DNA from 4 places in the Carbonatibacter coralli genome. Region 3 is predicted to be linked to each of the others. Evidence: riboswitches for the same ligand, from Rfam matches in the RefSeq annotation. Region 3 holds a riboswitch; each other region holds the start of a gene.
What was found. Region 3 has a riboswitch for cobalamin ahead of AAAH10_RS08000 (aromatic ring-hydroxylating oxygenase subunit alpha). Riboswitches for the same ligand answer to the same signal wherever they lie in the genome.
Positions count from the first base shown of each region.

Region 1: another riboswitch for cobalamin. It lies ahead of AAAH10_RS15355 (TonB-dependent receptor plug domain-containing protein); the one in region 3 lies ahead of AAAH10_RS08000 (aromatic ring-hydroxylating oxygenase subunit alpha).
Region 2: another riboswitch for cobalamin. It lies ahead of AAAH10_RS13380 (ABC transporter ATP-binding protein); the one in region 3 lies ahead of AAAH10_RS08000 (aromatic ring-hydroxylating oxygenase subunit alpha).
Region 4: another riboswitch for cobalamin. It lies ahead of AAAH10_RS01845 (ABC transporter substrate-binding protein); the one in region 3 lies ahead of AAAH10_RS08000 (aromatic ring-hydroxylating oxygenase subunit alpha).

Region 1 is NZ_JBBUTJ010000010.1:1,653-9,585, reverse strand. It holds gene AAAH10_RS15385 (bile acid:sodium symporter family protein) at 1-214, shown strand, start outside; gene AAAH10_RS15380 (transglutaminase-like cysteine peptidase) at 747-1,238, shown strand; gene AAAH10_RS15375 (ABC transporter ATP-binding protein) at 1,332-2,120, opposite strand; gene AAAH10_RS15370 (FecCD family ABC transporter permease) at 2,120-3,160, opposite strand; gene AAAH10_RS15365 (ABC transporter substrate-binding protein) at 3,165-4,007, opposite strand; gene AAAH10_RS15360 (DUF7676 family protein) at 4,022-4,591, opposite strand; gene AAAH10_RS15355 (TonB-dependent receptor plug domain-containing protein) at 4,610-6,514, opposite strand; cobalamin riboswitch at 6,775-6,998, opposite strand; gene AAAH10_RS15350 (DUF6925 family protein) at 7,387-7,933, shown strand, end outside.
Region 2 is NZ_JBBUTJ010000006.1:57,215-65,147, forward strand. It holds gene AAAH10_RS13375 (hypothetical protein) at 87-1,022, opposite strand; cobalamin riboswitch at 1,212-1,434, shown strand; gene AAAH10_RS13380 (ABC transporter ATP-binding protein) at 1,642-2,469, shown strand; gene AAAH10_RS13385 (ABC transporter substrate-binding protein) at 2,466-3,419, shown strand; gene AAAH10_RS13390 (FecCD family ABC transporter permease) at 3,424-4,431, shown strand; gene AAAH10_RS13395 (hypothetical protein) at 4,527-5,009, shown strand; gene AAAH10_RS13400 (GlxA family transcriptional regulator) at 5,001-5,942, opposite strand; gene AAAH10_RS13405 (cysteine hydrolase family protein) at 6,045-6,593, shown strand; gene AAAH10_RS13410 (glutathione S-transferase family protein) at 6,623-7,273, shown strand; gene AAAH10_RS13415 (hypothetical protein) at 7,352-7,594, opposite strand; gene AAAH10_RS13420 (trimethylamine methyltransferase family protein) at 7,779-7,933, opposite strand, start outside.
Region 3 is NZ_JBBUTJ010000002.1:541,596-549,528, reverse strand. It holds gene AAAH10_RS08010 (aminopeptidase P family protein) at 402-2,219, shown strand; gene AAAH10_RS08005 (DUF302 domain-containing protein) at 2,291-2,758, opposite strand; gene AAAH10_RS08000 (aromatic ring-hydroxylating oxygenase subunit alpha) at 2,940-4,178, opposite strand; cobalamin riboswitch at 4,300-4,496, opposite strand; gene AAAH10_RS07995 (FAD-binding oxidoreductase) at 4,704-5,789, opposite strand; gene AAAH10_RS07990 (class I SAM-dependent methyltransferase) at 6,226-7,209, shown strand; gene ykgO (type B 50S ribosomal protein L36) at 7,395-7,520, shown strand; gene AAAH10_RS07980 (FAD-linked oxidase C-terminal domain-containing protein) at 7,741-7,933, shown strand, end outside.
Region 4 is NZ_JBBUTJ010000001.1:420,859-428,791, forward strand. It holds gene AAAH10_RS01820 (SufE family protein) at 1-191, opposite strand, end outside; gene AAAH10_RS01825 (beta/alpha barrel domain-containing protein) at 248-1,408, opposite strand; gene AAAH10_RS01830 (class II 3-deoxy-7-phosphoheptulonate synthase) at 1,559-2,941, opposite strand; gene gor (glutathione-disulfide reductase) at 3,204-4,592, opposite strand; gene AAAH10_RS01840 (hypothetical protein) at 4,807-5,217, shown strand; cobalamin riboswitch at 5,294-5,504, shown strand; gene AAAH10_RS01845 (ABC transporter substrate-binding protein) at 5,819-7,393, shown strand; gene AAAH10_RS01850 (ABC transporter ATP-binding protein) at 7,380-7,933, shown strand, end outside.

The DNA.
Region 1 (7,933 bases), on a different contig from region 3:
TGGCAGTGGTCGGAAACAAGAAGTTTCCCTTGCCATCGAATGTGGTCTGCAAAATGGTACCCTGGCAATAGCTCTGGGGGCCTTGCTGTTTGAAGACGGACGTTACCTGATACCTGCAGCAACCTACAGCCTCATTATGTTCGCTTCTGCTCTTGCTTTTATCGCGATCACCAGACGGCAGGACCAACAGCAGGACAATCTGTCCGGGCTTTAACAAAAAACGGGTTCAATCCTCTGTCCGGATCAGTCGAAGCAAGGAACATTCTTTTCATGCACACCCCTCTGTCATTTCTTCCACTCCTTGCCCGATCACGGCAGGACAAAGCTCTCCGAGCTGACATTCTTTCCTGCCAGCAGAAAAAGGATACCGTTTGATATTCCATTCGCCCGAGGCCTGTGTCACATGCTATCCGGGCTGGTTTTCCTTTTTTGTATCAACATCAGTTCTCTTCTGGCCCGATATAATCTTCTGCTGACTGCTATTATCAATAGATCGCCTTGCTTGCTTTTTCACAGCCCATCTCCCCTGATCATATCAAGTTCGACAATCATTTTCCGATGAACATTACAGAAGAAAAAATACAACAAGCCCTCTGCAAGATCTGAAGCGCCGTTCTACTTTTTTCTTAATCTTGCAACTCGGGGATGATATTTTGTTTGTGCGTTGAAGAGAAACAGATCAAGAGACATTCAAATTAAAAGGACAGTGGAACTGATTGGGTACAGACATCAAACGGAGACATGGAATGTACCTGAAAACACCGTTCAAATTTATAGCTCCACGTGCATGGAAAGACCTGATTCAACGTGAAAAGTGGCTTATCGGTGGAACACTGAAGCGCGTCTCCTATGAAGAATGGCACTCTGCCATCAAGGAAACCTTTCACACTGTCAAACACAGCTTTCGTTATGTTGCTGACCCGAAAGGGCCATGGGGACTGACCCACCCGGAAGACGGATCCCTGACCGGGCGTCCCGTTCTGCGCGGCGATTGTGACGGCTTCGTTCTGGAAGTCTTTCGCAAACTGGTCGATCAGGACCTGCCTGTTGAAGCCCTGCGCTGGGTAATCGGAAAAACAGAACAGGGTGGTCACATGATTGGAATTGTCGAAACAGATCAGCTTTCCCTGGTCATAGATTTTAATCAGGATAGCCCTGTCTCTCTGGACGAGCTGGATTATTGCCAGCTGAGATTTGCATCAAACCCGTCCGGACAATGGTTTCTGGCCACAACCTGACAGTATCAGCCGGGGAAGAGTCTCTAGAATGAACAAACAGCCACAGGGATAACAAATCACTTCACCGGTATCCGGACCATCCTCAAAACGTCCTCAAGCCTGCTTCGAAGAGCAAAGAGACCAGGGAAGAGACAGAAAATCGCCATCCACTTCCGTGTTAAAAGGTACAATATCAAAAACACGCCCCAGATTTTCAGTATTCAGAATGTTGCGGGGCGCTCCATCAGCTACGATTTTCCCTCTGTTCATGAGGATGAGACGATCGCAATAACGTGCTGCCAGAGGCAGATCGTGCAAGACAGTGCAAACCAGATAACCCTTGCGAGCCAAATCACGAAGGATCGTCATGACCTGCAGCTGATGAAAGGGATCAAGAGCAGCGACCGGTTCATCTGCCAGAATTGTTCGCGCTTCAGTTGCCAGAACCCTGGCCAGAGCAGCGCGTGCCCGCTCGCCACCGGAAAGCCTGTTAAAGGGCTGATCGGCCAAATGCTCCAGAGACAGTTCACTGATTGACTTCCGTATGGCAACCTTGTCCTGCTCATCCAGTGAACGCAGGAAGCCGCCATGCGGTAACCTGCCCAGTTCCACCATTTTGGCTACCGTAATCGGCCAGTGCACCTCGTGTCCCTGGGGCAAATAGGCCAGCTCCCTTGCCAGACTTCGGGGTTTCCAGTCTGCAAGGTTTATCCCCTTGAACAAAACAGATCCCTCATAGTCTTTTTCGAGACCTGAAAGCGTTTTAAGCAAGGTTGTCTTTCCGGCACCGTTTGGCCCGATCAGGCCAACCAGCTTGCCAGCCGTTACAGAAACAGACACATCATCAAGAAGTGTCTTGTCCTTTTTCCGAAGGCTCAGGCCTTTTGTTTCAAGGGCAATCATCACAGCATCTCCCTTCTGTATCGGACCAGCAGCCAGAAGAAGAACGGCGCACCAACGAGGGCTGTCAGAACACCGAGTTTGAGTTCCGGCCCCGGCGGCATCAGACGGACAGCAATATCCGCCAGCAACAGCAGACAGGCGCCTCCAATTCCGGCTGGCACCAGCAATGCCCTTGGCTGAAAACCAACAAGCGGACGGAGGATATGGGGAACAACAAGACCGATAAAGCCAATGGCCCCTGTCACAGAAACAGCCGCGCCAACGCATAGAGCACACCCCAGAATGATCCGGGCCCGAATGTTCGGGACGTTGAAACCGAGATTGGTGGCGCTTTCCTCACCAAGACAAAGGGCATCCACACCGCGCCCTGCCCCCAGCAAAAGCAACCAGCCCGTTATCATGAGAGGTAAGGCAATCCAGACGTGGGTGAAGGTTCGATCTGCAACAGACCCCATCATCCAGAACAGAATTTCAAGAGTGGCAAAGGGGCTGGGTGCAAGGCTCAAAGCCAGAGACGTCATGGCAACGGCAAGGGAACTCAGAGCAACTCCGGCAAGAATGAACCCGGTCGTACCCGGCTTCTTTCCTGTCAGGATATACAGTCCGACCAATCCCAGCAGAGCCCCCGCCACTCCCCCTGCTGTCAGCGCAAGGTTTGAGTACTCTGCAAGACTGAAGTAGAGGACAACAACAGCGCCAAGAGAAGCCGTACTCGAAGTTCCGATAATCCCCGGATCAGCAAGTGGATTGCGGAAAAGGCCCTGCAACACAGCCCCCGACAAGCCAAGAGACAGACCGGTCATAACAGCCAGAAGTGTACGGGGCAGACGTACCTCGACCAGAATAAGCCTGTTTGTTTCTCCAAAGACATCAGGATCCAGATACAGGAAGTCCCATGGCAGGCTGTCAACAAGCGGTCCGCCAACCCTTCCCAGAGACAGGGAAAAGAAAAACAGCCCTGCCAGAACACCGAGAAGCGCGAGACTCAATACTCCGGAGACCGTTCTTTCACTCATTCGGGAAACGGGCAAAACACTCATCGTCTCACTCCTCACGCTCAATACGTTTGCGAATGGCTCGGGAAGTCTCAAAAAGCCGAGGCGTGGCACAGATCAGTTCGCTTCGGGTTAAATCCATTCGCAAGGCCGGAAGCCGACTGGCTGTCAAAGCAGGATGGTGGAGCAACTGCGTTGCCATGGCTGGCATTGCTTTACCACTTCTTTGAAAGACAATCAGATCGGGATCACTCCGCAGAAGTCCTTCCACAGACAAATACCCCCAGCTTCCAATTCCGAGTTCATCCGCAACATTCTTCAGGCCGGCTTCCGCAATCGCCGTATCTCCGAGACTTGGAGGGCCTGCTGTCGTGCCACTGGCGCCATAGAGGATCACCCTCCTGTCCAGTGAGTCAGGTTTCGGTCTCTCCAGAATGGCTTCAATGATCTGCCTTCCACGCAAGGGACGGCCAATTGCATCCGCCACCTTCTGAATATTCGCGATCATGTCCTCCAGACTTCTGGCCGGATCCAGAACAAGCACGTTTTTTCCCTGTTCTTCCAGAAGGGCAACGGTGTATCGGCTTGTATAACGTCCGGCCAGAACCAGATCAGGCTCCATCGGCAGGATTTGTTCAATCAGGCCGTGATTGACATCATGGTTCTGTGCTTCCTCCCAATAGGCAGAGATAGAACGGTCCCGTGCCAGAAAGGAAACGGACCGGATCTCGGCAGGATCACCAAGCATCAACAGCAACTGGTCCGTACAGAGATTGATGGAAACAATTCCGCCCCTTGCACGTTCGGGTTCACCCTGTCCGGCTCTGGCCGCCAAGGCCGCTGCCATACAAAAGGCAAAAACTGCAAAGGTGATGCTGGAAAGAAGTTTCATCAGCAAGTCAGCTCCTAAAAGAAACCTGTGGCTTTGTGATCCGTATCATCAAGCTCACGTCCCAGATATCTCCGGCCAATGTCTTCCCACATGGCCAGTTTTGTCCAGTCGGGAAACTCGGCCATCGTGTCTTCATTCGTCATGAAAGGATTGGCAAAGAAGATTGTCATCACCTGCTCCCCTTTCCCGTTGAAAAGCTGCAGACTCCAGCTCGTTGCGCCGCCTTCCCTGTTCAGACGCCGGATGATTTCTGCGCGGGATACCCTGCGCGCTTCATTCAAGACGTGATCCATGGAACGCCCATCCATTCCCCTGACCTGACCGATACAGAGATGGAAATGGGTGCCGCCAAAATGGACAGTCAGATAACCGTTTGAAAGCGAGATCGTTTTCGGTTTGCACGGACAGCGAAATTCATAGGCAACACCTTCAATAACCGGCCCGAAAACAATGTCTTCCCAATAGTTTTCAAAGACATCCCTTAAAAGCTCAAGCAGGTAACCCTCCCCAGTGGGGAGGGTATAGACTTCTGAAAGACGTCCGCTTGAACTTTCCACAATGTCCGGAAGGATCACAGAAGTCATCCTGCATAGCTCCTGCACTCAGAAATCAACCCGGACACCGGCAAACCCCGAAACCCCCGGAGTTCCGTAACCGAAAACTTCTTCATAATCCTCGTTCAGCAGATTTTCACCACGTGCAAACAACTGCACATTCTCATGAATGTCATAGGTTGCATTGACGTTTACGAGTGTATAGCTGTCCAGTCCCACGATGCTTCTGGCAAATGTTGGTGAAAACCGGGTGTCCTTTTGATCACCGTTGTAATCAATCCCCAGATTGACGTTTGCCCGATCTTCCAGAAAACGATAATTCACGTTCAGACTGGCAATATGCCGTGGTCGCCTGACCTGTTCTGTCCCATCCGCGGTTTCCGCGTTGGTGTAGGTGTAGCTGGCAATCAGGTTCAAATTGTCCAGAACTTCAGCATCTGCACTGACCTCAATCCCCTGTGCAGGAGAGGTTCCGCTCAGATTCACAGCAGTATTGCCCGAGCCTGTAATCAGGTTTGTCACACGGGAATTGAAATAGGTGAGATCGACAACAAGTCGGTCTTCGAAAAAGCCTTGTTCAACACCAAAGTCCCAGCTTTTGCTTTTCTCCGGTTCAAGATCGGGATTGCCAACAAAGGTTCCCGTGAAACCGAACAGCTCTGTCAAACTGGGATTTTTAACACCTGTGCCGTAGCTGCTGTGAAAACGCGTGCCTGTCTCGCGAAGGTTATAGGCCGCCGTTACACGGTAAGTCATTTCATCTTCAAAATTGTCACTGTCATCAAAACGGCCACTCAGGGACAAATGCAAATCGTCAAAGAGGCTCAGATTGTATTCTCCAGCAATGCTGTTGGTCTTGATATCAACCTCATTGGCCATCGAGGAAGTCTGAATTGTGTCCTTCTCGTGCTCCAGCAACAGGGTTGCGGCATGCTCTGCATCCGGGATACTCTCTGTTTCAAAGCGGTAGGTTGTTTCATAATCCAGCTTGAGCTTGTCGCCTTCGGAGGTAAAGGAGGTCGCATTGTTGCTTCGGTTTTTGCTGTCAACATCGGAAACAGCAACACTCGCACGGTGGGACCAGGCCCCTCCAAACAGATCATAGGCGACATTGGCACGACCATAACGCTGGTAAACGGTCGCATCGTTATCCAGATCAGTCAGTGACGACACATTGAAAATCGATCCGTCAGTTTCAAGAAACGAACGGGTGTAACGCCCTGTAAAATCAATATCGAGGTTCTCAATCGGTGTAACGCCGAAAGAAACATTCCCCTGTGAAATCGTATGCCCGTCATTTTCAGGATTACCATCATCTTCATCGGCATGGGATATACCATTGGTCGAAAAGCGGGATGCATCAAAAGCAAAGCGATAGCGCTCTCCTCCACCGCTGAAACCGGCATTCAGATCATGCGTTGCAAAGCTGCCGGCACTGGCGCTCGCAAAACCTCTGAAACCCTTTTGCCCCTTTTTCGTGATGATATTGATCACACCGCCGATGGCATCACTCCCCCACAGGGCACTTTGTGACCCTCTGAGAACCTCAATACGTTCAATGTTGTCCACCAGCAAGGAACCAAAATCAAACTCGGATCCCGCAGCAGGGTTGTTTACTTCGACACCATCAATCACCACAAGGGTCTGATTGGCTTCAGCACCACGGATACGAATCTGCGTAAAAGCCCCAAAGGAACCGGTTCTGTTTACAGCAAGCCCCGGAACATCCCTGAGAATATCAGAAACATAACGGTCTCCACGCCTTTCAATTTCTTCAGCAGTGATGACAGTCACAGCACTTCCGACTTCACTGGCTTTAAGCTCGATCCGGCTCGCAGAAACGACAATCTCTTCCAGTTCCTCAATTTCTTCTGATTGTGTTTGCCCTTCCTGTGCCAAAGCAGCAGAAACAATTGTTGCCATGGCAATTGCAAGCCAGGACGCAGTTGTCATGATTTTTCCAGAATGTGTAATGAACATAACTCTACCCTTGCCGCCAGACAGGCAGCACCGTTCTGCCGCTTTCAACAGGGCAAAGCCGCCAAAAACCCGGACAATCAGGTGTTCAGACACGACAACAGCCCTGCCAGACGGCAGTTGTTAAACATTTTCAGGATTGGGAGAGTGGATGGTTTGATACTCTGACCCAATCGCAGCAACACGATGTGCGTCACTGCGACGAATCGCAGTCATACCCGCTCACCCGGCAGATACAGAGTTGACGCGTTTGGGCAGGTCTTCTGGCTCGCGGGTCAAAACTCATCCCGGCCTTCCCGGACTTTCATCCAGTGGCCATAATTCCGGGCTTATTGCTCGCCGCTCACAGTTGCGGGGACAGCTACGGATCAGGATCCCTGTTGGGCAATTCCCTACCGTATTCCCTTTTAATCCCGAGAATCCATCTCACTCACGGGAACCACAAACATGCACGCATAGATAAAATGTGACGAAAAAAAGTCAATTCCCTTTTTTGCATCACGCGCAACAATCTCGCGATTTCACAAGAGAAAACACTGAATATTTTTATTTATTATCAGTGACTTAATGAATTTCATTGCTTTCCTTTCAAAATTCACAGCAAGCCGAAATCAGGGATATTGCTCCAAATCACAAATCTCTTTTCCAAAATAAAAATCAACATTAACAGCCAATGAGAGTTGTCATCGCCCGCAGTCCTGTTTTAACGTTCATCCAAGGGAACCTGGATGGTGGCGTCCCCAATCTCCTTGATCAGGAAGTCCGTTGAGTGCGCAATGCGCTGTCGGGACAATATTCCTGATTCTGCCACCAACAGCGCCTTTGCGGCCTCTAACAGGTTTCAAAAAATGACAGATACCGTCGCTCAAAAGATGCTCACAGATCTTGTCGGGCTCCTTCACGAAAATCTTGAAAACCCCGATACCAGCTGGAGTATCGGCTCGTTCGGAGCCATCGGCGAATACCACATTGATCCTGCAGAAAACAGAGAGGTTGTGCTCACCGAAACGGGGGGGGCCTCTGTAACAGATCGCGGTGGCCTGTCCGTCTCTCTTCCCGCCCGGGTCCACTTCGAACCCTATGAAATTCTGAGCAGCAGACGCGAGTTCTGGCTACAGGGCGGCAATTTCTGTATTCCGGCTGAAAACTGCACGGTCCATCAACGCTCTGTCCTGAGCGAGCTTGGTCCTGACCGGAGCGCTCTGCGTTCCTGTGACCGGGAAGCCGTGCTCTTTGATATGGGACTGAAACAGAGGAACATTGATGTCTGTATCCGAACTGCAGATCCGGAGCTAATTGCACTGCTGCGTTCAAACTGTGGCAAATCCCTGTTTGAAGCAGGCAACCCGGCAATGTCGGCCATCAAGATGCAAAGCCCCCACAGAGTGTTCCTGT
Region 2 (7,933 bases), on a different contig from region 3:
AATCAAGCTTTTCCGACGCCTCACAGGAAAACCCCGATGAAGGGCCGGCTTCAATCGGGGTTTTGTCCTGTTTCCGGAGGGGCCTGTCAGAAGAACCGTTTGAGGAAAGACTTTTTCCTTGGCTCTTCAGCGGTTTCGACAACCCGGGGAGCTGTCTTCTGTGGCTTGCTGCTTTTGGTGAGGTTTTCAGCAGCCTTTTCAAGGCCTTCATCGGCAAAGCCTTCCAGACCGGATTGCAGCTTTTTCTGCAGGTCCTGCCTGTTGTCAGCCTTGATACCCTGATTCAGATGACCGACAGAGATATCCTTCGACAGTCCTGATTCCTCAACCTGGCGCTTCAGCGACTTTTCGACGTGGTCACTGTTGTAGCTGCCATCGTGCAGAACCGCATAGCGTTCCTCGTCAATCTGCGTGACGGGGCGCGTTCCATCCCGGACAATGTTCTGTTTGACCTTTGTCTTCAGACGATTGATGGTTTCCTCACCGTGAGTCTGAACGAGGTCAGGATTGGAGAGGTTCGCGACTTCAAACATGGAGACCGCCAGTGTTTCCAGAGGTTTGTGCTCATCGTCATAGAGGCTGTCATCCTCGGCAAGGTCACCCAGGAATGTGCTCTGGTCCTTGACATATTCATCGACAACATGGGCCTGGAGCACGGCGCCACCGCCCTGTTCAAGCGGGAGCCTTTGCAAAAAGGTTGTAAAGGTGGCTTCAAGGGCAAGCTTGGTGACGGAAACCCGGAAGGGTTCTTCCCACTGTTCCGCTGTCACAATGTTCAGGGTGCTTTCACTTTGAGCCAGCTGTGTTCTCAGAAGCTCATCCAGTCTTCTGTGATCCTGGCTGACAACAAAGTCATGCAGTTTCTGATTGATAAAGCGACTGATTGGAAGCCCGAGTATTGTGTGGGTCTCGCCTTTACCGTCATGAATAAATCCAGCTTCGTCGGTTTTGCAATAAAGGCTGTCATCGTCGAGTTCCGGTATTTCGGGACTGTCTGATGTGTTTGTCTCGAGAGTGCTCATGTGGCTGTTGCCTTGCTCAATTTTTCGTCTTTTAGTTGAACTGTTCTTTGAGGAGTTCAGTTTTCTTGTCAAAAACCATATCAGGAACTCTTTGATGATTTCTTAAAGCGCGAATTCTTTCATCGTTTCCTGATGGTCGCTTTGTGACTTTGATCTGTATTTCTGCTTGCAAAGCGTTTCAAAGTTGAAAATACTCTCATCCATCTTGGTTCCGTTTATGCGAGACGCGAGAACGGATTAAAAGGGAACACGGTGAGGCGTGCCCATCAGGGACCGATGCCGTGGCTGCCCCCGCAACTGTGAGCGGTGAGGAACACATCAGCAATGCCACTGACCCCTTGTGAGGTTGGGAAGGTTGTGTGTTTCCGGAGACCCGCGAGCCAGGAGACCTGCCAGGTGTTGATGTGATCCAAGCCGGACGGGGTTTTCCGGGTGGGGCAAGTGGTTTCCCTTTTGCACTGTTTTATTCCAGCTCAAAAGTGGTCAAGGCTTCTCTTTCCCAGACTGATCCTGTCCTGATGTGGGGGAAGTTTGTGTTGACAGAACGCCGGGCTGCTTGTGCTTTTTCAGCTCCTGACCACTTTTTTGTGTCTGCAAGGACCGGGAAAGGGAGGGACTGATGTCGATGACTGGTTCTGATCTGCTGCCTGTTTTGAGAGCTGAGGATCTGACCTGTCTTTCAGAGACGGGCCAACCGCTTGTTCGGGATGTTTCCTTTGAGATTCAAAAGGGGAGCTTTCTGGCTATTGCCGGTCCCAACGGGGCTGGTAAGACCACACTCCTGCGTTTGCTTGCCGGACTGCTGGTGCCGTCTGCCGGGGCGGTGTTCTTCAAGGGCAAGGCCCTGAAGGATATCCATCCCAGAAAGAGGGCACGGCTCATTGCCTATGTGGGACAGATGGACAAACCCGATACGCGTTTGTCCATTCGGGAATATGTTTCCCTGGGGCGTATTCCGCACAGCACAGGGTTTGCTCCGGAAGAGCACAGGCAGAAGGTCGATCAGGCCCTTGAAAAGGTCAGGCTTCTTGAACGTTCCGAAGACCGTCTGGGACTGCTTTCCGGCGGCGAGATGCAGCGTGCCTCGCTGGCGCGTGCCTTTTGCCAGGAACCGGAAATTCTCTTTCTGGACGAGCCGACAAACCACCTTGATCCGCTGGCCAAGGGGCTTCTGCTTTCCCTGGTCGCAGAAAGCGGTGTGACCTGTATTTCTGTTCTGCATGATCTGGCTTTGATTCCCCCGATCGCAACACACGCCCTCTTGCTGGAAAAGACCTCGATGGTCGCTTTTGATCAGGTTGAGAAGGTTTTGACCCAATCAACTGTGCAAAGGGTTTTTGGCGTGGATTTCCTCTATCTCAATCATCCTGAACAGGAACGGAAGATACCGGTTCTGGATATTCCTCTTACTCGCCGTGATTCTGAAGAAAATGGAGTAGCGTTATGAAATATGCATCAGCTTTGCTGGGCGGTTTGATTTTTTCGGCAGGCCTTGCTTCTGCCGAGCCGGTAACAGTTGATAACTGCGATTCGACCCTCACCTTTGACAAGGTGCCGGAGCGACTGGTTGTTCACGACATCAACATGTCCGAAATGGCTTTTGCGCTGGGTCTGCAGGACAAAATGGTCGGTGTTACAGGAATTTCCGGCTGGTACAAAACCAGCCCTGAATTTGACACCAAGCGCGGTGACATTCCGGAGCTTGCACCAAAATATCCGTCCGTTGAAAACCTTGTTGCAGCCTCTGCGGATACCTTCTTTGCGGGCTGGTACTACGGCATGCGTCCGGGTGGCGAGGTGACACCGGAAACCCTAGAGCCACAGGGAATCAAAACCCTGATCCTGTCTGAAAGCTGTGTGCACCAGCACAAGGCTGAAAAGGCCGCGACAATGGATCTGCTTTACAGTGACGTTCTGCGTCTGGGCAAGGTCTTCGGCAAGGAAGCGGAAGCCCTGAAACTGGTCGATGGCTGGAAAGATCAGCTCGCGGGTATCAGGGAAAAGGTTGGCGATGCCAGCGGTACGCGTGTCTTCCTGTTTGATTCCGGTGACGACAAGCCTTTCACTGCCGGAAAGTACGCCATTGTCAATGCAATGATCGAAGCGGCAGGCGGTGTAAATGTGACTGCTGACATGGAAACCAGCTGGGGGCGTTCCTCCTGGGAGGCCGTTGCGGCAACCAATCCCGAGTTCCTGATTCTTCTGGACTATCAGAACGGAACCGGCGCTGAAGGCCTGCTGGAATGGCTGAAGGAACATCCGGCCATGAGCCAGACCGACGCTGTAAAGAACGGGCGCTTTGTTCCGCTGCGTTATGAAGAGCTGACACCTGGACCAGCAAACATTACAGCGATTGAAAAGATTGCGAAGACAATGAATCCGGATCAGTTCCAGTAATTCAATGCGTTACTTTTCAATTCTTTCAGTGGGGATGGCCTTTCTGGTCATCCTCGCTTTTCTGTCTGTGTCCTGGGGTTCAACCCCGATCGCCCTTGTTGATGTTCTCGGTGCATTGGAAGGGGCTTTCGGCCTGTCCGATGAACAGGAAAGCTCACCGATTGATCGTATTATCGTCGATCTCCGCGCGCCGCGTGTTTTGCTGTCCATTCTGGTCGGTGCCGGGCTGGGTATTGTCGGATGTCTGCTCCAGACCGTGACGCGAAACGATCTGGCTGACCCTTTCCTTTTTGGTCTTTCATCCGGTGCGGCAGCCGGGGCTGTGCTTGTGATCACGGTAACGGGTGACCTCTTGGGAGTCTGGACCTTGCCGCTTGCTGCTTTCTGCGGAGGCATGCTGGCAGCCTTTACCGTTTATGTCCTGATCCGGCGTCTGGGCTATCAGGGTGCGGAGCGTCTGGTGCTGGCGGGTCTGGCTGTGTCTTTCTTCTTTACTGCCATTACCAACTACCTCGTTTTTTCCGGAGATCAGAGAGCGGCGCATTCCGTTCTGTTCTGGAGCCTTGGCGGAATGGGACTGGCCCGGTGGGACAACCTCCCTCTCGTTATGACGGGATTTGGTGTGCTGGCTCTCTTTGCCGGTTTGCGGTATCGGCAGTGCGATGCCCTGCTCGGGGGTGAAATGACAGCTGCGAGCCTGGGTCTCAATGTCAATCGTTTCAGGCTGCAGGTTTTTCTGGTGTGTGCCTTTGCAACAGCTGTCTTCGTTTCTGTCAGTGGTGTGATCGGGTTTGTCGGTCTGATGGTTCCCCATATGGCGCGGGCCTTTTCCGGCCCCCTGCATGGAAAGAGCTTTATCCTCTCCGCTCTCTTTGGTGCCCTCTTGATGATGGGCAGTGATCTGGGTGCCCGTATTCTGCTGGCCCCGCAGGAACTTCCCATTGGAATCATCACCAGTTCAATCGGTGCGGGTTTTGTCTTTATCATGTTGCTGAGACGCAAGTTTATCTGAGCGCAGCTCTGTCCCCCGGCTCACAACAGCTTGATTTGTGCGGGTTCATTTGTCCCTGCACAGTGAAAGCCGTTCTTTGCCCGGATTGAGAGGCCATGCAGCGAAACATCACCTTTTGCAGACTGACTGCTGTCGCACCCGAAGAGATTGTCAGACAGATGAACGATCCGCGTGTTGCAGAGCACATGCCTCTGCTGCGCTCAAAGTGGGATCGCAAGACTGTACTGGATTTTGTTTTGGCCAAGGAAGCCTGCTGGGACAGGGATGGTCTTGGGCACTGGGGGATTTTCTGTGACGAAGACTATGCTGGCTGGGGTGGTTTTCAAAAGGAAGGCGAGGATTGGGATTTTGGTCTGGTTCTCAGGCCTGAATTCTTTGGTTCCGGTTTGAGGATTTTCAGCACCGCTCTTGTCGAGGCCCGAAAGCATGTGCGCCTGAGTGCCATCACCTTTCTTTTGCCGCCCTCGCGGACAAAAACCGGTGTTTTGAAACGGTTGGGAGCCATGTTCGCTGGCTCTGTCGTTTACGGGGATGAAAGCTTTCTGAAGTATCGGCTGGACCTGCGCGAATCAGTTTGAGCCCCGCCCTGTTGCAAAGCGTTTCCGGAATTCTCGGGGCGTGAGTCCTACAATCCTGTGAAAGGTTCTGCGAAAGGCACTGGGGTCCTGATAACCAACAGACCACGAGATGTCATCGACACTGCTGTTTGATTCAAGCAGAAGGTCGCGGGCCTCGTTCATGCGCAGATGTTGAAGATACTCGGATGGATTGTGCCCTGTTGCCTTGTGCAAACGACGAAGCAGGGTGCGGTCGCTGAGACCTGCTTTCCGGGCCATTTCCGTGACCGGGACGCTGGATCTTGTTTGTGTTTGCAGCCATTGCTGAAGCTTCAGGATATTTTGATCTCCATGCTTGAGGGAAGGCGTGAAGCGGCTGTAGTAGCTTTGCTCGCGTTCTCCGGTATCAATCAGGAAAAAACGGGCGGTTTCCAACATGATGGAACTGCCGGCAAAACGGTCAATAAGCCGCAGACCGAGATCTGTCCAGGCCATCAGACCGCCTGCTGTAATAAGGTCAGGCGCTTCAATCACCAGTTTGTCGACCCTAAGCAGAACATCCGGGTAATGCGTGGCAAAGTCCTCTGCCAGCGCCCAGTGGGTGGTGGCTTCACGGTGATTCAGCAGACCTGTCCGGGCCAGCAGAAAGGCGCCTGCGCAAATCGAGCAGATCAGTGTGCCTTTTCCATAGTGGGCACGAAGCCAGTTCTCGATGGCGTCTGTCTGGCCCGTTTTGGCAAAGTCTCCAAGGCTTGGAGGCAGAACAATAGCTGCAAAGCCTGACTGGCTGGTGAGTGAGTCCGGCGAGACAAGCTCCACCTCGATGGCTGGTCCACCGGAGGTCTGACTCAGCTGACTGGCGGTGGTGAAGAGATCCCGCAATCCTTCTGTGGCCGCTTTTTGGGCTTCGGGATAGTCAAGAATGGCAAAGGTAAGAGAAGTGATGTTGTTCATTGGCGGATATTAACCGAAAAATGTCAGATCCGACAATTCTGTTTGTTCCGCAATGCCGCTAGCGTTCTGTCAGTCATTCATTTCAGCTGATGGAGTATTCCGATGAGCAAACGTGCCCTTGTTCTGATCGACCTGCAACGCGACTATTTCCCCGGAGGGCTCTGTACACTGCACAGGGCGGATGAAGCTGTTGAAAAGGCAGCACAGGTTCTGGAAGCAGCGCGGGCGGCGGGTGATTATGTTGTCCATGTCCACCATGAGTTCCAGTCCGATGATGCCCCTTTCTTCTGTCCGGGGTCGGAAGGAGCATTTATCCATGACAGGGTAAAGCCCCTGGACGGTGAGGACACTGTTTTGAAGCATCAGGTGAACGCCTTTCTGGAGACCAATCTCAAGGAGCTTCTGGATGCGCGGGGAATTACGAATATTACCTTTGTCGGGATGATGAGCCACATGTGTATTGATGCGGCCACACGGGCGGCATCCGACTTCGGTTTCAGCAATATTGTAATTGAGGATGCCTGTGCGACCTTTGATCAGGAGTTCGGGGGCCGCGTTGTTCCGGCAGAAGATGTGCATGCCGCCTACATGTCCGCGCTGTCCTTTGCCTATGCAACTGTGACCACCGCTGACAGCTATCTGGCATCCTGAGAACGGCAGTGGAAAACGGAGCAAGAGACATGACCACAACCTTGATGCATGCGCCCCTGACCTGTTCTCTGGCGGCCCGTTTTGTGGCTGCGGAGGGCGATGTGCCTCTGGAAATTGCATTTTTGAATCTGGCAACCAAGGAACTGGAAAGGGGCGGTTCGCTCTATGATATCAACCCTTTGGGCCAGGTTTCGGTTTTGCAGTTTGAGGACGGAACAACACTGACGGAAACCTCCACGGTGTTGCTGTATTTGCAGTCCCTGTCGGAAAAAACCGGGTTCCGTCGGGACCCGTCTGACGTGGATTATTTCCAGATGGTGCGCTGGATTGCCTTCTGTGCAACGGAGCTGCACAAGCAGATCTTCCGTGTTGTTTTCTACAATGAGGCAACGGATGATGTGAAGGATCGTGTCCGTGATCTGGCCCCGCAACGTTTTGAACTGCTGGACAGACATCTCGCCGACCGGGAGTTTCTGGTGGGGGACAGCTTTTCTGCTGCGGATGCCTATCTGAGCTGGTTCTTTGTCTTGTCCCGCAATGCGCGGCTGGATGAATCTGGGTACAGCAATCTGGTGGCCTATCGTGACCGGATGCTGGCGCGTCCGAAAATTGCAGAACTGATTGAGTCAGACCGTCTGAAGGACAGGGAGCTGGATCAGCGGATTATTCCCGGGGTTTGAGGAAAGAAGGACTGCGGATCTGGTTTTGTGATGAATGATTGTGCCTGTTGCACGGAAGGCTTCGGACTGACGGGTCTCTTATTTCGAACGGCCGACTTTCCATGCCACCAGGAACAAACCCGCCACGATGCATCCGGGAATCAGGACAAGAAGCATGAAATCTTCCTGATTCCTCAGTTGCCAGGGTAAGGGGATATCACAGTCGCTCTGGCTGGTTTTGAATGCACAGGCCAGTCCTGTGATCCAGAGATATCCCGCAATCCATGCCAGAAATCCCAAAAATCCGGCCAGTTTTAAAGCAATTGCCATTGCTTTTCGCATCTCCAAAATCTCCGGATTGCCTGTTCGGGAAACAAGCTTGTGTCAGAGGCTTGCACTGTCTTTGTGAGCAGCAGTGTCGGTGATTTCCTGCTTTTGTACAAAGTGATTTGTGTTTGGGGGACGAAAGCAGACAAAAAGGGGAGAAGCCTTTGCTCTCCCCTTTTTGCTGAACGCCATGCAATGCTCAGGCGCAGTGGATGTTGAATTTGGCGCGAATGGCCCGGTCGATCTCCGGGTCGATCATGTTGCCGGCCTTGTGGAGGATTTCATTTTTCCTCTCGATGGCCTTTTCCAGCAGTTGCGGTTTTTCGGCTTCTTCCCATTCCTTCGGACTCATCC
Region 3 (7,933 bases):
GGGCTCTCTGCGTAAGAGAGACTTCCCTGAAATTCGTTTGACCTGTGGCCTGCGGTGTTGATGTAAACTTAGTGACAGTAATGTTACAAAAAAATTGCAAATATTTTTCAGCTGATATGCGAAAAGAGCATATCGGGATTTATTATATTAATATCAATTACTTGATGCGGATTTCTGGAGAGGTTTCCAGCGTTTTTTTCGATGGGATTTTTTGCCACTCTTGAAAAAGAACAGGCCGCTTCCAGTGCTGTTTGTCACAAAGGAGACAGGAAAAAGGGGCTTTTCCTGCAGAAAGACTCGGGCAGGTGGTGGCGTGAAGAGAAAAGTTGCCTGAATGCTTGGCTGTGTGCATCCTGTGTACAAAACAATCCTGTCAAACTGGAACAATGGGAATTTCCAAAATGGCTGAGCACGGGCAAAGACTTGAAAAACTGAGAGAACTGCTGAGGGAAAAGGGGCTGGACGGCTTTGTTGTTCCGCGAACCGACGAGCATCAGGGTGAATATGTGCCTCCCAGTGCAGAACGCCTGAAATGGCTCTCCGGTTTCAGTGGCTCTGCTGGTCATGCCATTGTTTTGCAGAACAAGGCCGCAATCTTTGTTGACGGGCGTTACACCATTCAGGTGAGAGAGCAGGTGGATGGCGAGCTGTTTGAGTACTGCCATCTGATTGACGACCCCTCTTCGCAGTGGCTGGCGACAAATACCGCCGAGGGCAGCAGAATTGCCTATGATCCCTGGATGCATTCCGAAAACCAGATCAAGACTCTTTCCGGGAGCTGCGAAGGTTTCGAGCTTGTCCCTCTGGACGTCAATCCCGTGGACAGCCTCTGGGACGATCAGCCGGCTGCTCCTGTGACAGAGGCCTTTGCGCACAACCCTGCGATTGCCGGAGAGGGGGCGTCTGAAAAGATCGTGCGTATTGCCGAGGGACTGGTGGAGCAGGGTGCGGATGCAACTGTCCTGACCCTGCCTGACTCTGTTGTCTGGCTTCTCAATGTGCGGGGAGCGGATGTTTCTCATACACCCCTGGTGCTTTCCTTTGCGATTGTCCGCTCATCGGGGGCTGTTGACTGGTTCGTTGATCCGGCCAAGATCACGGATGATGTTAGAGCTTCATTGCCGAACTCTGTTGCGATTTTGAACCCTGCTTCCTTTGATGAGGAGCTGGACGGGCTGGCTGGTGGCCGTGTCTCTCTTGATCCGGCGACCGCGCCTGTTCGTCTGTTTCAGCGTCTGGAAAAGGCTGGTGCGGAAATTGTCAGGGCACAGGATCCCTGTCAGCTTCCGAAGGCCTGTAAAAACGAGAGCGAATTGCAGGGAAGTCGTGTTGCGCATGAACGGGATGCTCTGGCAATGGTGCGCTTCCTGAAATGGCTGGAGGAGACAGCCCTGCCGCGTGTGCGCAGTGGTGACCCGCTGACAGAGATCGAGGTTGAGCAAAAGCTTCTGGCGTTTCGTCAGGCGCTGCCGGGCTTCAGCGATCTCTCCTTTGATACCATTTCCGCGGCCGGGCCTCATGCTGCGATTTGCCATTACAAGGTGGATGAACAAAGCAACCGTGCCTTGCTTGAGGGAGAGACCTTCCTGATTGATTCCGGTGCCCAGTTCCCGGAAGGAACGACCGACATCACCCGGACTGTTTATATCGGAACGCCGGATTCTGCATTGGGGCAGGAGATTTCACGTCGCTTCACGCTGGTTCTCAAGGGGATGATTGCCCTGTCCATGGCGCGTTTCCCGGAGGGAACGACCGGAACGCATCTGGATGCCATTGCGCGCGGGCCTCTCTGGGCTGAAGGGCTGGATTTTGACCACGGAACCGGTCATGGCGTTGGCGCTTTCCTGGGCGTCCACGAGGGGCCTCAGCGGATTTCCAAGGCCTGGAACACGAATGCTCTGAAAACAGGCATGATCCTTTCAAATGAGCCGGGCTATTACAAAGCGGAAGGCTATGGAATCAGGATCGAGAACCTTATAATCGTTCAGCCGATGTCGAAACTGGACGAGCAGGCGGCAAAGCAGGCTGACCGGACCTTTTATGGCTTTGAAACGCTGACGCTCTGTCCCATCGAGCGGGAACTGATCATGGTGGAGCTGCTGACTGTGCAGGAGCGACAGTGGCTTGATGCGTACCACAAGCGTGTGCGCGAGACGCTTGGTCAGCATCTGGAGCCTGATGTCCGGAAATGGCTCGAGGAAAAGACAGCGCCTCTGTAGAACAGCAATGTAGACATGAAAAAGCCTCTCCGATCTTTTGGAGAGGCTTTTTTGTTGCGGGATGATCAGGATTACTGTGTTGCAACGGCTTCGAGTTTTTTCATCACCCCTGTCAGCTTTTGCAGGGCTGCGTGATCGTCCTTGAGACCATGGGGATCACCGATCAGAACAGGCAGGTGGTAGGAAAGGAAAACCTGTCCGCTTTCATCTTCCCAGGCCAGGGCGCGCAGGGGCAGATCAAGTCCCATGGTCTGGGATGCCAGCATCGCCGGGGTGCCGATTTTCGGATTTCCAAAGAGGATCATTTCTGTCGGGCGGAGATCCTCGCCGACTTTCTTTGCGCCTGCTGCATGATCAACGCGGGCGAAGATTACGCCACCGCCGTTGGTGACAGCACCGGCCAGACGATCAAGGGTTTCGGTTACAGAATAATTGCTTTTCTTGGTCACAAGGGAAGACGTCATTTCATCAGCCTGGGCAGTCAAAAGGGAAAGGGACAAAAGAGCGAATGTTGCCAGAAGCGTAACGAGCTTTTTCATTGGAATGCCTCTCTGTTTCATACATTGAAGGTGCCTGTCGTTTTTTCGCATGAAAAATCAAACATGATTTGTTTCGGCAGACCAATAACAACTCTGTGTTTTCCTGTGATATTTCTGTTTTGAATACAAAAAAGGCCTGCGACGTTGCAGGCCTTTTTGTGTCTTGGTGAGCGCGGAGTGCTTATTCCGCAGCTGCTTTCAGGTGCACGCCTGTCAGGCGGTTGCGCAGCTCTGTTGTGTACCACTCAATGAACTGGATCACGCCGTCTTCCTGCTTTTTGGAATAGGGACCAGGCGTGTAGGCCGGGGAGTTGATACCGATCTGGTTTTCCTCGACGATTTGGCGGTCTTCATCGTTGGTTGCAATCCAGACCTCGGTCAGGCGTTGCAGATCGTAATCCTTGCCTTCCTCTGCGTCCTTGTTAACCAGCCATGTGGTGCGGACTTCCGTTTCTGTCGGGCTGATCGGTGTGACGCGGAACAGCAGAACATGGTCGGACAGGAAGTGGTTCCATGTGGAAGGGTAGTGGAAGAACAGCAGGCTGCCTGCGTCCTTGTAGGGCAGGGTGCCCAGTGGCTTTGTCACAGCCACTTTTGTGTCCATCGTGTAGCTTTCGCCGGACCCCAGCAGAGGCATGCGGGCCAGACGGTACTGACCGTTGGCAGAAAGGTGGAATTTCGATTTGACGCCCGCGTTTTCAAAGCGTGTGACGTGTTTCATCACGTGTTCTGCTTCCCCGCCGCCGTCAACACCAGCAACATCGGGATCGTCCGGGAAGGTGCGCGTCAGGGACGGATGGCTGCCACTGCAGTGATAGCACTCGCGGTTGTTCTCAAAAACGAGCTTCCAGTTGCCTTCTTCAATGATGGTGCTCTCATAGGCAACCTTTGCATTGTTCAGGTCGTGTGGAACCAGATAGGCGCGCGCGGTTTCGGCAAAGCTGTCGAAATCGGGGGCACGGTCTGCGAGACAGATAAAGACAATACCTTCAAGCTCACGGCAATGAACGGTTTTCAGGCCGTGATCCTTCGGGTTGAAGCTTTCATCCATGTCGCGGGCGAACAGCAGGCTGCCATCAAGTTCGTAGGTCCACTGGTGATAAGGGCAGACGAGCTTCGGGGATGAGCCCTTTGCTGCAGAGCAGATGCGGGAACCGCGGTGGCGACAGGAGTTGTGGAACGCACGAATTTGACCATCGTTGCCGCGAACGATGATGACAGAATAGGCGCCAACCTTGTGGGTGACGTAATTGCCGGCTTTCGGAATTTCGCAAGCGGCGATGGTCAGAAGCCAGTCATTGTAAAAGAAGGTTTCCAGGTCAGCCTGATAGATGTCGGCATCATTGTAGAACGCCTGCGGGAGGGAATGGCCTTCCTTGTGCTGCGTTAATGCGGCCAGTGCTTTTTGTTCGTGCAACATGTCAATGTTCTCCTGAAAAACCGCGCCCCGCGGTTTGTGTTGCTGTTTAATCTTCGAATTGGGGACAGGGTGCCGTTAAGCAGGCCAGGTGAACGTCTGGTTCTCCGCTTTCAGCAGTATTTTTTTATGCTTTAGCAAGGCTGGTTTCCGGGCTTCAGGCGGGTTCTTCGTCAAGAACCTGGGGCAGATCCTTCCCAAGGAATGACCTCAGTGGAGTTGTTCTGCCTGTCAGCCTGTTACCGTTGCGGGGGCAGCACTGGTGTCTCACCAGTTTCCCAATTCTCTGCGTTTTGCAGCACCCTGCTAAAAATGATTTTTCTTCCTCTTTGACCTTTTAAGGCCGCTTAAAAACGACCCAATCTGAAAAATCTGCGAAAGGATGAAAAAGAAAATGCAAGGTGGCTTCTTCTTGGCTTAACTGAATTTGTCTGATGGTGGAAATGGCTCACCCGTTCAGGGTTCAAAAACGATGGAAGGCCCGCAATTGCAGGCCTTCTGTCAGGGGTTGAACGCGATTTCAGCAGATCAGACTTCTACTGCAACCTTGCCGATCGGGTTGGAGCAGCAGGCCAGAATATAGCCGTTTTCGACGTCTTCGTCGCTGATGCCGCCGTTGTGGACCATGTGGACCTCGCCCTCTGTCTTTTTGACCTTGCAGGTGCCGCAAACACCGAAAGTACAGCCGGATGGAATGTTGAGGCCAGCTGCCTTTGCGGCAGCGAGAACGGTGTCTGTCTGTGTACAGGTGTGGCTGACACCGGAATTTGTAAACTCGATGACCGCTTCCTTGTCATCTTCAAGGATAACGTCGTCTGTCTCGGGTGCGTCAGCTTCGTTTTCAACAGGAGCACCAAAGCTTTCCTGATTGTAGTTGTCCATGTTGAAGCCCATGGCGATGAGCATTTCGCGGACAGCCTGCATGAAGGGATCGGGACCGCAGCAGTAAACCTCGCGCTCCAGATAGTCCTGCGCAATAAAGCCCAGAACAATCTGGTTCAGCATGCCGCGGTAGCCGGACCAGGTTCTGAAGGGATCGTCTTCTTCCACAATGAAGTGAAGTTTGATGCCCGGAACGCGTGATGCCATGTGCTCCAGATCCGAACGGGCAATGATTTCCGAGGGACGCTTGGCGCAGTTCACAAAACAGATGTCCGGGTCCTGTCCGCGGTCGAAGAGATATTTGGTCATGGACAGGGAAGGCGTTACACCGGAGCCGGCGGAGATGAAGAGGTACTTGCCTGTCGGGCGGTTTGGAAGGGTGAAGATACCCGCAGGTCCCATGGCCTTGATCCTCATGCCCGGGCGGAGGTGATCCAGCATCCAGCGTGTGCCGATACTGTCCGGCTGTGCCTTGACGGTCACGGAAAGGGACAGGGGCCGGGACGGAGAGGAGGAGATGGTGTAGGTTCTGTAAACCGTTTCACCCGGTACGGGAAGTTCAAGCGTTACAAACTGGCCCGGCTGGTATTTGAACCAGGCCCCGGATGGCGCGCGAAAGGAAAAGGTCGCTGTGTTTGGTGCTTCGGGAACAACGGCGACACACTCAAGAAGTTCGTCATCCTTCCAGGATGGTGCCTCATCAAGAGTCTCAAAGTTTTCTTGCAAACCCATGCTCATCTCTCCGGATGTATATGTGATCAATAGTCTGGAAGCCGACGTACCTGCTTCTCATCTTCGTTTTCTGATTTGTGAAAGCCTTGTGAAATTCAGGATCGCTTGAAAGCGACTTGAATTGCCTGAAAAACGTTTGGGAAGATATTTCGCTTATTGCGCGAACGTTTTGAAAAGGGTGTTTGCCCCGCTTTTCCCGGTCCGATCAATTGTGACAAATTATGAAAAAAAAGTCTGGCGAAAGGAATTTTTGTTAATCTTTTTAACCTAGGATCAGCGCTGAAATTTGCGTAATGGCAGTAATATAGTTAGAAGATAGCGGATTCGTTCTTTGTTAGTGGGTTCAAAGGCGGGATTGGTATTTAAAAAATAAATTGTGTGCCTCAGCAGAAAACAGGCAAAAATCTGGAAGGCGCATGCGGGATTTAGCGGGATCGTGTCTGTTGATGCGATCATGGGGTGTCAGGCGTTGAGTGAAAAATCAGATAAGCTGCCAGCACAAATCACCTTCATGGACAAGCTGAAGGCTTGGTGGAACGGGTATGAAATCCACGTTAAAACCCGTTCTGTCGGTGCGAAGGACAAGAGTGACGAGAAACTGCCCGTCAGCGATGAAGAGCAGGAAAATGCCCGCATTCAGTTGCTGCAGGAACTGTGGGGGGAAGGCTATTCCTCCCCGGGAGAGCAGGAGTATATCCTCGAGTTGATCAAACCCTTCGGGCTGGACCCGGCGATGAATGTCGCAGATATCGGGGCCGGTCTTGGCGGCTCTTCCCGGCTGATGGCGGACAAGTTCGGAGTCTGGGTCAACGCGTTTGAGCGGGAAACTGCAATGGTTGAAAAGGGCATGGAGCTCTCGACCAAGGCAGGGCTGGCCAAAAAGGCTCCGATCAAGGGGTTTTCTCCGGAAAAGCAGGTTTTTGACGAACGCTCCTTCAACTGCATCTTTTCCAAGGAGATCCTCTATACCTACAAGGACAGGACGCGCCTGATTACCGACCTGTGCAAGGCCCTGAAGTCCGAGGGACAGTTTCTCTTTACCGATTTTGTTCTTCAGGAACCCAAAAATCCCAAGGACACGGAGAACGAACGGGCCGCGTTTGACTGGAACGAGAATGAATTCCATGACTGTGATCTCTGGAAGGTCGGGGACTATACCGAGACCATGACGGAGAACGGTCTGGATGTCAGGATTTCCGAGGACATCAGCCCGAAGTATATCGACATGGTTGAAGGGCGCTGGCGCGAGTTTACGCTTGGACTGCAGGGAAAGAAGATCCCGGACCATCTGGCCGATGCAATTGTGGTTGAAGCCGAAATGTGGACGGAGCGGGTTCGCCTGCTGAAGGAAGGGCGTATTCGTTTGTATCGTTTCCTGGGAATGCGTCCTTCGAATTCCAAGCTGATGTCTGACTGGTAGGATTTTCTTCGGAGAAATCAGAAAAAGACGCGGACTCGTGACTTTTTCCTTTTGTTGGCGGGGAAATTCGGCTATGACCCCCTCAGCTTTATCTGCAAGTCTCGGTGGTTGACAGTTGAAAGGGCTGACTTCTGGTCAGTGCTTCAGCATCCCGAACCGGACTAAACAATGCCGAGGGTAGGATTATGAAAGTTGTAAACTCTTTGAAGACAGCAAAGCTGCGCGACAAGAACTGTCGTGTGATCCGTCGTCGCGGCCGCGTCTATGTGATCAACAAAAAGAACCCACGTTTCAAGGCACGTCAGGGCTAAGCCTGATTGCTGAAGTGACTGGTTTTTGAAAAACGCTCTTTCCATCCGGAAAGGGCGTTTTTTACATTTCGCCCCTGCAGAGTCTTTTATTCCCTCGAAAGACAGGGTATGTATAATTGGTCTACTTTTCAGACCAATTGAAAATGTGTATGATGTTTCAGTGAAGATCCCGTCTGTAACAAGGGATCGCGAAACGACAAAAGTCAGAGAGGTTATAGCCATGGAGATGCCCAGGCCGGATCAGGCTGTGCTGGATCGCCGGGAGAAGATTGCAGCAGCAATGCGATCGATCCTGCCGGCTTCGTCTGTGGTGACGGAATTGCAGGAGTTGCAGGCCTTTGAATCTGACGGACTGACAGCTTACAGACAGCCGCCCCTGATGGCTGTCCTTCCCGAGACAACGCAGCAGGTTT
Region 4 (7,933 bases), on a different contig from region 3:
TCGCACACAAGCCAGACCTGTGACGTGCAGCCCTGCACACGGTTTTCCTCGGTTTTGTCTGAATCATCAAGCGCCGGAAGTTTCTTTCCCATGTCGATGATGTAGCGATAACGCTCTTCCCAGTCATCGACAAACTCGAAAGTGTCGATCAGGTCCTCGAGATCTTCATTTGTGAAGGCGGTTTCAGTCATGGTCTTTCTTTCAGGGTCCGTATCCCGCAGTGTCTTTCTGTCTTGCGACAAAGCCATCAGGAGCGCAAGAGGAATTCACGTCCAACCTTGACCCTCGGCTTTCCATCATATTCCACAATATCGGCCGTCGCATAGGTTTCCGACCAGCGATCCGGCAAATAGCTGCCTGTGCCCACGACATCAATCGGCGCCTTTGCCTCTGCCATCAGGCGACACTTGGCCGGGCTGAAGCCGGAAGAGGCAACGATTTTGACGTTCTGGAAGCCTTCGGCATCCAGCCGGTCACGCATATACCAGATTGCAGCGGCAGACACCCCTGCCCCGACCAGATAGCGGAGTTCTTCCTCGCTGCGATAGCCACGCACCGCTCGCGGTATGTGTTTTTCAAGGATGGCATAGGATTTCGCCGGATCGAGACCCTCGACAAAACGGCTGCCGGCTGTATCAAGACGCACAGCAAGGGCACCCGAGGTTGCGCGTTTCGGGAAACGGCGGCAGACCGTCAGGGCATCGGTAATTTCGCGGGCGAAGTAATCCACCAGAACCGTCATGGGTTCGTCCGGGAATGTTTCATCAAACATCTCGGCAGCCCGGAGCGTCGATCCTGCATAGCCGATCAGGGCATGCGGCATGGTACCCTTGCCCCCGTCCTGCCCGAAAAAGTGTGCTGTTGCGTCGGTTGCGTTACCGATGAAGCCGACAGCACCGGCCTTGCGTTTTGCCCGCTGGGAGCCGACGGAAGCCGCATAGGCCATGATCTCGGACATCTCGGTTCCGGCACAGTGGCGCGCGTCCATGGCCAGAAAGGCCGTGTCCTTGAGATCAGAGGCCATGGTCGTCGCATTGTAGGCTGCAACACAGGCTGGTCCGAGCTTCTGGAGAAACAGTGTTTCCAGCTCCACCAGTTGAACAAAGGAACCACTCAGATAGAGAATGGGTTCACCGGCCCCGACCCATTTTCCTTCGGGATACCGCAGGTCAACAGAAAGAGAAAAACCCTTGTCACGGGCAACAGATTCAAGCCATTCCAGCGCAAGACGCGGAGCCGAGACAACCGGGCGGCGCATGAAAACCGCATAGGTGACTTCAACATCACCGAACTGCTCGATGACTGCACGGGATCGCCTGAAATAGTGATCCGTCCATGCAGGAACAGCCTCTCCGTCAGGCCACTGACTCACAGAAACAGAAGAAGGTTTTTTTTCAGTATCACTCATGCTTTCACCCTGTCGTGCCGTTTTGTGGGGGCCAGAGGATTACACCGTCTAAAACTCAGGCCGCACAGGTAAACTGTACGGCCTGAGCATCAAAAGAGATGGGTTTCGCCGGACAGATCAACAGATCAGGTCCGGTTCCCTGCCAGGACTTTACGCTGCAGCAGCTGCCTTGCGCTCCTTTTCCTGACGTTCTTCCTTGAGGTATTCGGAAATCAGGAAAGCAAGTTCAAGCGACTGGCTTGCATTCAGGCGCGGATCACAATGGGTGTGGTAACGATCACCCAGATTCTCGTCCGTGATTGCCTGGGAACCACCCGTGCATTCGGTGACGTCCTTGCCGGTCATTTCGAAGTGAACCCCGCCTGCGTGTGTTCCTTCTGCCTTGTGGACATCAAAGAAACCGCGAACCTCACCCAGAACCGAATCAAACGGACGGGTTTTGTAGCCGGTGGTGGATTTGACCGTGTTGCCATGCATCGGGTCACAGGACCAGACAACCTTGGAACCGGCTTTTTTCACCTTGCGAACCAGCGGTGGCAGGAATTCCTGAACCTTGTCGTGTCCCATGCGGGCAATCAGCACAAGACGCCCTGCTTCGTTGTTCGGGTTGAGCGCTTCGATCAGGCGGATCAGGTCATCCGGCTCTGTCGTCGGGCCACACTTCAGACCGATCGGGTTGTGGATGCCACGCATGTATTCAACATGGGCTTCATCCAGCTTGCGCGTCCGGTCCCCGATCCACAGCATGTGGGCAGAGGTGTCGTACCACTTGCCGGTCAGGCTGTCCTGACGGGTCATGGCTTCCTCGTAGTTCAGCAGAAGCGCTTCGTGGGATGTATAGAAATCTGTCTCGCGCAGCTGGGAGGAACGCTCTGCACTCAGGCCACAGGCCTGCATGAAGGACAGGGCCTCGGAAATGCGTTCGCAGAGTTCCGCATACTGCTCACCCTGCGGGCTTCCGTCGACGAACTCAAGGTTCCAGCGATGCAGCTTGTTCAGATCGGCGAAACCGCCCTGCGCAAAGGCACGCAGCAGGTTCAGCGTTGATGCAGACTGGTTGTAGGCCTTCAACAGACGATCCGGATCCGGAATACGGGCCTCCGGAGTGAATTCGATGCCATTGATGTTGTCGCCGCGATAGCTTGGCAGTTCGACACCGTTCACGATTTCCGTATCGGAAGAACGTGGCTTGGCAAACTGACCGGCCATACGGCCGACCTTGATGATCGGGCAGGCCGCTCCAAAGGTCAGCGCCACAGACATCTGCAGCATAACGCGGAAGGTATCGCGAATGTTGTCAGGATGGAATTCAGCAAAGGATTCCGCACAGTCACCGCCCTGAAGCAGAAACGCACGACCTTCAGCAACTTCGCCCAACTGTTCACGGAGACGGCGAGCCTCCCCTGCAAAAACCAGTGGCGGAAGGCCCGCCAAGGTTTTTTCCACGGACTCAAGCTTCGCTTTGTCCGGGTATTCGGGAACTTGCCGAATTTCCTTGGCGCGCCAGGATGATGGGGTCCAATTCGCGCTCATAGCAATACCTCATGATTAATCATGTAATTTAAGTGGATCAACAGTTGTAGACAGCTTTTTCGGACTTGACCAGTCTGTTGATTTACAAAGCTGACTTTTTTGCGAGGACTTTGCAACTCCACCTGCAGGCCTCAACGCCCGAAATCCCCTTAACCTGTTGCTTTAAAACAAAAGATCAGGGAATTAAGAACACAAAAACGGGGCTGTGAAACTTCCATGAATCCAGCCCCGTTCTGATTTTTGTTGCGACAAAGCCCTCCGCCTAGGACGAAACAGGCTCCCGCATGGTGACGAATTCTTCTGCAGCAGTCGGGTGAATACCAACCGTCGCATCGAACATGGCCTTTGTCGCCCCTGCCTTGATCGCAACAGCAAAGCCCTGGACGATTTCCGGAGAATCAGCTCCCAGCATGTGAAGGCCAACCACCTTCTTGCTGTGTTTCTCGACAACCAGTTTCATGATGGAACGCTCGTCACGGCCGGAAAGCGTGTGCTTCATCGGGCGGAAAGCGGACTTGTAAACCTCGACTTCCCCATACTGTTTTTCAGCCTCCTCAACCGTCAGGCCAACAGTACAGATGGGTGGATGGCTGAAAACAGCCGTTGCCACATTGCTGTGGTCCATCGCACGGGGCTGCCCCCTGAAGACAGTGTCCACAAAGGCCATGGCTTCCTGAATGGCAACAGGCGTCAGATTGATGCGGTCCGTTACATCGCCAACAGCATAGATGTTCGGCACTGACGTTCTGGAAAACTCGTCAACGGCAACAGCACCCTTTTTGTTCAGTTCAACACCAACGCTTTCCAGCCCCAGATTGTCCGTGTTCGGCGTGCGGCCTGTCGCTGCAAAGACGGCATCAGTCTCCAGCGTCCGCCCGTCCGAGAGATGGACCAGCAAGCCACTTGCAAGCTTTTCGATCCTTTCAATGGTCACGTTGAATTCCAGCGCGATACCCTTTTTCGCCATCTCTTCGCCCAGGCCTTCGCGGATATCCCGGTCAAACCCGCGCAAAAGCGCATCACCGCGATAGACCTGCGTCACTTCGGAGCCCAGACCGTTGAAGATCGCAGCAAACTCGACAGCGATATAGCCGCCTCCGTAAACCACAACACGCTTTGGCTGCTCTTCCAGATGGAAGGCCTCGTTGGAGGAAATGGCATGCTCCCAGCCCTCGCCGTGCGGGAAGGACACGCGACCACCGGGTGCCAGCAGAATGTATTTCGCTGTCACGGTGCGGTCTCCGACCTGAACAGTATGGCGATCGATCAGCGACGCACGGGCGCGAATGTGCTCAACTCCGGCATTGTCCAGAATGCGCTGATAGATCGCTTCCAGACGGTCAATTTCCCTGTCCTTGTTGGCGATCAGCGTTGTCCAGTCAAACGAACTTTCACCAACGGTCCAGCCAAAACCGGCCGCATCCTCAAAGTCCTCATGGAAATGCGCAGCATAGGACAGGAGCTTTTTGGGAACACATCCCCGGATCACGCAGGTTCCGCCGTAGCGATATTCCTCTGCCAGCGCAACCTTCGCACCGGTTGCAGCAGCCATACGTGCACCGCGAACGCCCCCGGAGCCACCACCAATTACAAAGAGGTCATAATCATATTCTGGAGCGTCGAAATCATCTGTTTCGATTGCCGTTGCCATGGTGTTGTCTCCGTTCAAGTCGTTTGATGGTCCAATCTGCGTCCTGGCGAATCTGCCTACCACACAGTCAGTCCTGTTCTCTGAGAGATAGCGCAATCAGTGAACAGATCAAGTCTTTTGCATGTATCTAACGAGGCCGTGATCACCAGAGCGGCTTGACCTCGAAACCATTGAAGCCCAAACTTCGCCAGATGACAAAGGGAGAGATCTGAAAATGAAAGCCCAACATCTTTTGCGCCATGCCGGAATGACTGCCCTGCTTTTCCTGCTGAGCCCGGCTCCCGTCCTGGCTGCCGATCAGGAAACCTCACTGAGCGGTCAGGCCATTCAGGAGCTCCTCACCGGGAACACGGCCAGCAACCGTCCGGGAGACAGCTTTGTCCATCAGACCTTCGAAGCCTCCGGCCGAACAGTCTACCGTCAGGGAGAACGGCCAACAGAGATCGGAAAATGGCGCGTCGAGGGCGATCAGTACTGCTCCCAGTGGCCTCCCTTCGGAGGATGGTCCTGCTACCGGATGACGTCGGAGCCGTTCGGTACGCTCAAAACGGGCGACACCATCAGGGCAACCTTTGTTGGACAGAGCACAGAATATCCCGTCCTGATCCGGATCAAGGGGTCCTGAAACCCGAATATCATCTGCCGATGACACTTTATCGCAGACATGAAGCAAATTTTGAACTTGCACTTTCCCATCTGTGCGGCATGATCGCGATGATGGTTTCGACAGAAAGACCAAGTCGAATAAAAGGGAACACGGTGCGGTGTAGCCATCAGGCGCCAAATCCGGGACTGCCCTCGCAACTGTAAGCGGTTAGCCAACCAGAAATACCACTGATTGCCAGACAATCGGGAAGGCTGGAGCGCGTTAGACCCGCAAGTCAGGAGACCTGCCATCATTTGAGTTCACTCAAACCCGGCGAGGTGCCCGGGGGAGGTCTAAAGGCTATGATCCATTGTTCAGCAGGAATCCCCTGCGCTGTAGCGTTCAACGCCCGTTTTCTGCCGTCCTTTTCAGGACAGCAACAGTCTCCTCTGTTTTTCGGAATCCCTTTCCCTGCCGGTGAGCGAACTCTCCTTGCGGCCAAACCACAGGCCTCATGCCCGAATCCTGAACCAGAGTTCTTTCATCAGGAGAAAAAATTCTGCAATAGCGCTTGAAAAAAGAAATGTTATAACATAACAAATTTTCTCGCTGCTTACCGAAAAATTCATGGAGAATATGGATGATCAAATCCGCACTCAAATTCGTTCTGCTCTCTGCAGCAGGCTTTGGCCTGTCTGTTGCCGCCCCTGCTGAGGGGCTGGGCACATCCCCTGTTCTTGCCGCTGAAAAGATCATGAACGTTGCCGTGCCTTTTGGCCCGAAGAGCACCGTTCCTGACCCCCGCGCCCGCCAGAATGGCTGGATGAGCAACCGGGCCGGAGTCTCGGAAACGCTCATCGGACTGTCCTATGACATGCAGCAGGTTCCCCGTCTGGCTTCCCGTTTTGAAAACCTGTCACCGACAGAGTGGAAAATCGTCATCCGCGACGATGTAAAGTTCCACGACGGCAGTCCGATGACAGCAGAAGACGTCAGGACTTCCTTTGAAAAACTCTCCGAGGAAGGTCATCCTGCGCACAACCCGCGCCTGCTGAAACTGCTGGATCTGTCCGAAATTGAAGTGCTGGACAGCAAGACGCTTGTTTTCAGAACAGCAAACCCCAATTCGGCCTTTCTCTGGGCTTTGACAGAACCTTCTGCGGCCGTTCTGAAAGACGGCAACGAAACACTGCCTATCATCGGAACCGGGCCTTTCGTCTTTGTCTCTGCTGATCCGGACAAACAGTATGTCACCCGCGCCTTCGGGGATTACTGGGGTGGCAAGCCAAAGCTTGACGGTCTTGTGTTCGACACCATCAGCGATCCTTCGGTCGCTGCACTGGCGCTTCAGGCCCGCGATGTTGATCTGGTTACGAACTACGCGGAACCTGACTTTGCTGCTCTCAAGGAGCAAAACAGTGGGCAACTCTTTTCCAACGAAACAACCCGGCTGTTCTTCTATCAGGTCAGAACCGAAGACGGTCCGCTGGCAAACAAGACACTGCGCCAGGCCGTGTCCCTCGGGCTGGACCGGGATCTGATTGTCAGGGCCGCACTGTCCGGTGTTGGCGGTGCTGCATCGAAGGCCCTTTTCCCGGCATCCATGGCCGCCTGGTCAAACAACAGTCTTGCCCTGCCCTATGATCAGGATGCTGCAATCCAGCTCCTTGATGAAGCAGGTATTGTTGACAGCGACGGAAACGGAATTCGCGAACTGGATGGCAAGGATATTGTCATCAAGATCCGCTCCTACGAAGGCCGTGCCGCCCTGCGCCCGACACTGGAAATCAGCCAGCAGATGCTTCAGCAGCTGGGATTGCAGGTCGAAATCGCCATGGGTGAATTCGGTGCGAACAATGACGCTCTCAAAGCCGGTGAAATCCAGATGCATCTTCAGGCATGGGGAACCGCTCCCCAGGGCGATCCGGATTACTTCCCGAGCACACTGGTCCGCTCTTCCGCCAGCTACAACTTCTCCGGCTATTCCAACCCGAAGCTGGACAAGCTTCTGGAAAAAGGGCGTGCAGAGTTCGACAACAGCAAGCGCAAGCCGTTCTATGACGAGATCCAGGCCATCATCAACGATGACCTGCCACTCATCCCCGTTTTCCACAAGACCCAGGTTTCTGTCGGAAACGGCAAGGTCAACGGCTATCGCATCCACCCTGCGGAAACCTATCTCGCTTCGCCGGAGCTTGATCTTGCAGAAGACTGATTCGAGCCTTCTTTCCATTGAGGGTCTGTCTGCCAGAATTGGCAGGCAGACCATTCTGCATGACATCTCCCTGGACATTGGCCGGGGAGAGTGTCTCGCCATTGTGGGCGGCTCGGGAGCAGGCAAATCCTGTCTGCTGAAATGCCTGATGGGGCTTGCAAAGCCTGCGACTCCCTTTGAAGGTGTCCTGACATTCAAGGGGAAAAAGCACAACTGGTCATCCCGAAAGCCTGCCCTTGTGGACCGCGCTGCAATCTCCTTTGTCCCCCAGAATCCCCAGGCCGGTCTTGATCCCCTCAAGCGTCTGAAAAGCCAGTGGGAACAAACCCTGCGCTGTTCGGCAGCAGAGTCTGTTTCGTCCCGGGACATCTCCGAGCTCTTTTCAGCCCTGAAACTCAAGGACCTGAAATCAAGTTACCCGCACCAGTGGAGCCAGGGCATGCAACAAAGACTGCTGCTTGCCTTTGCACTTGTCTCCTCACCCGACATTCTGATTCTGGACGAGCCAACCTCCGCCCTTGATCCTCTCATTGCTTCGCG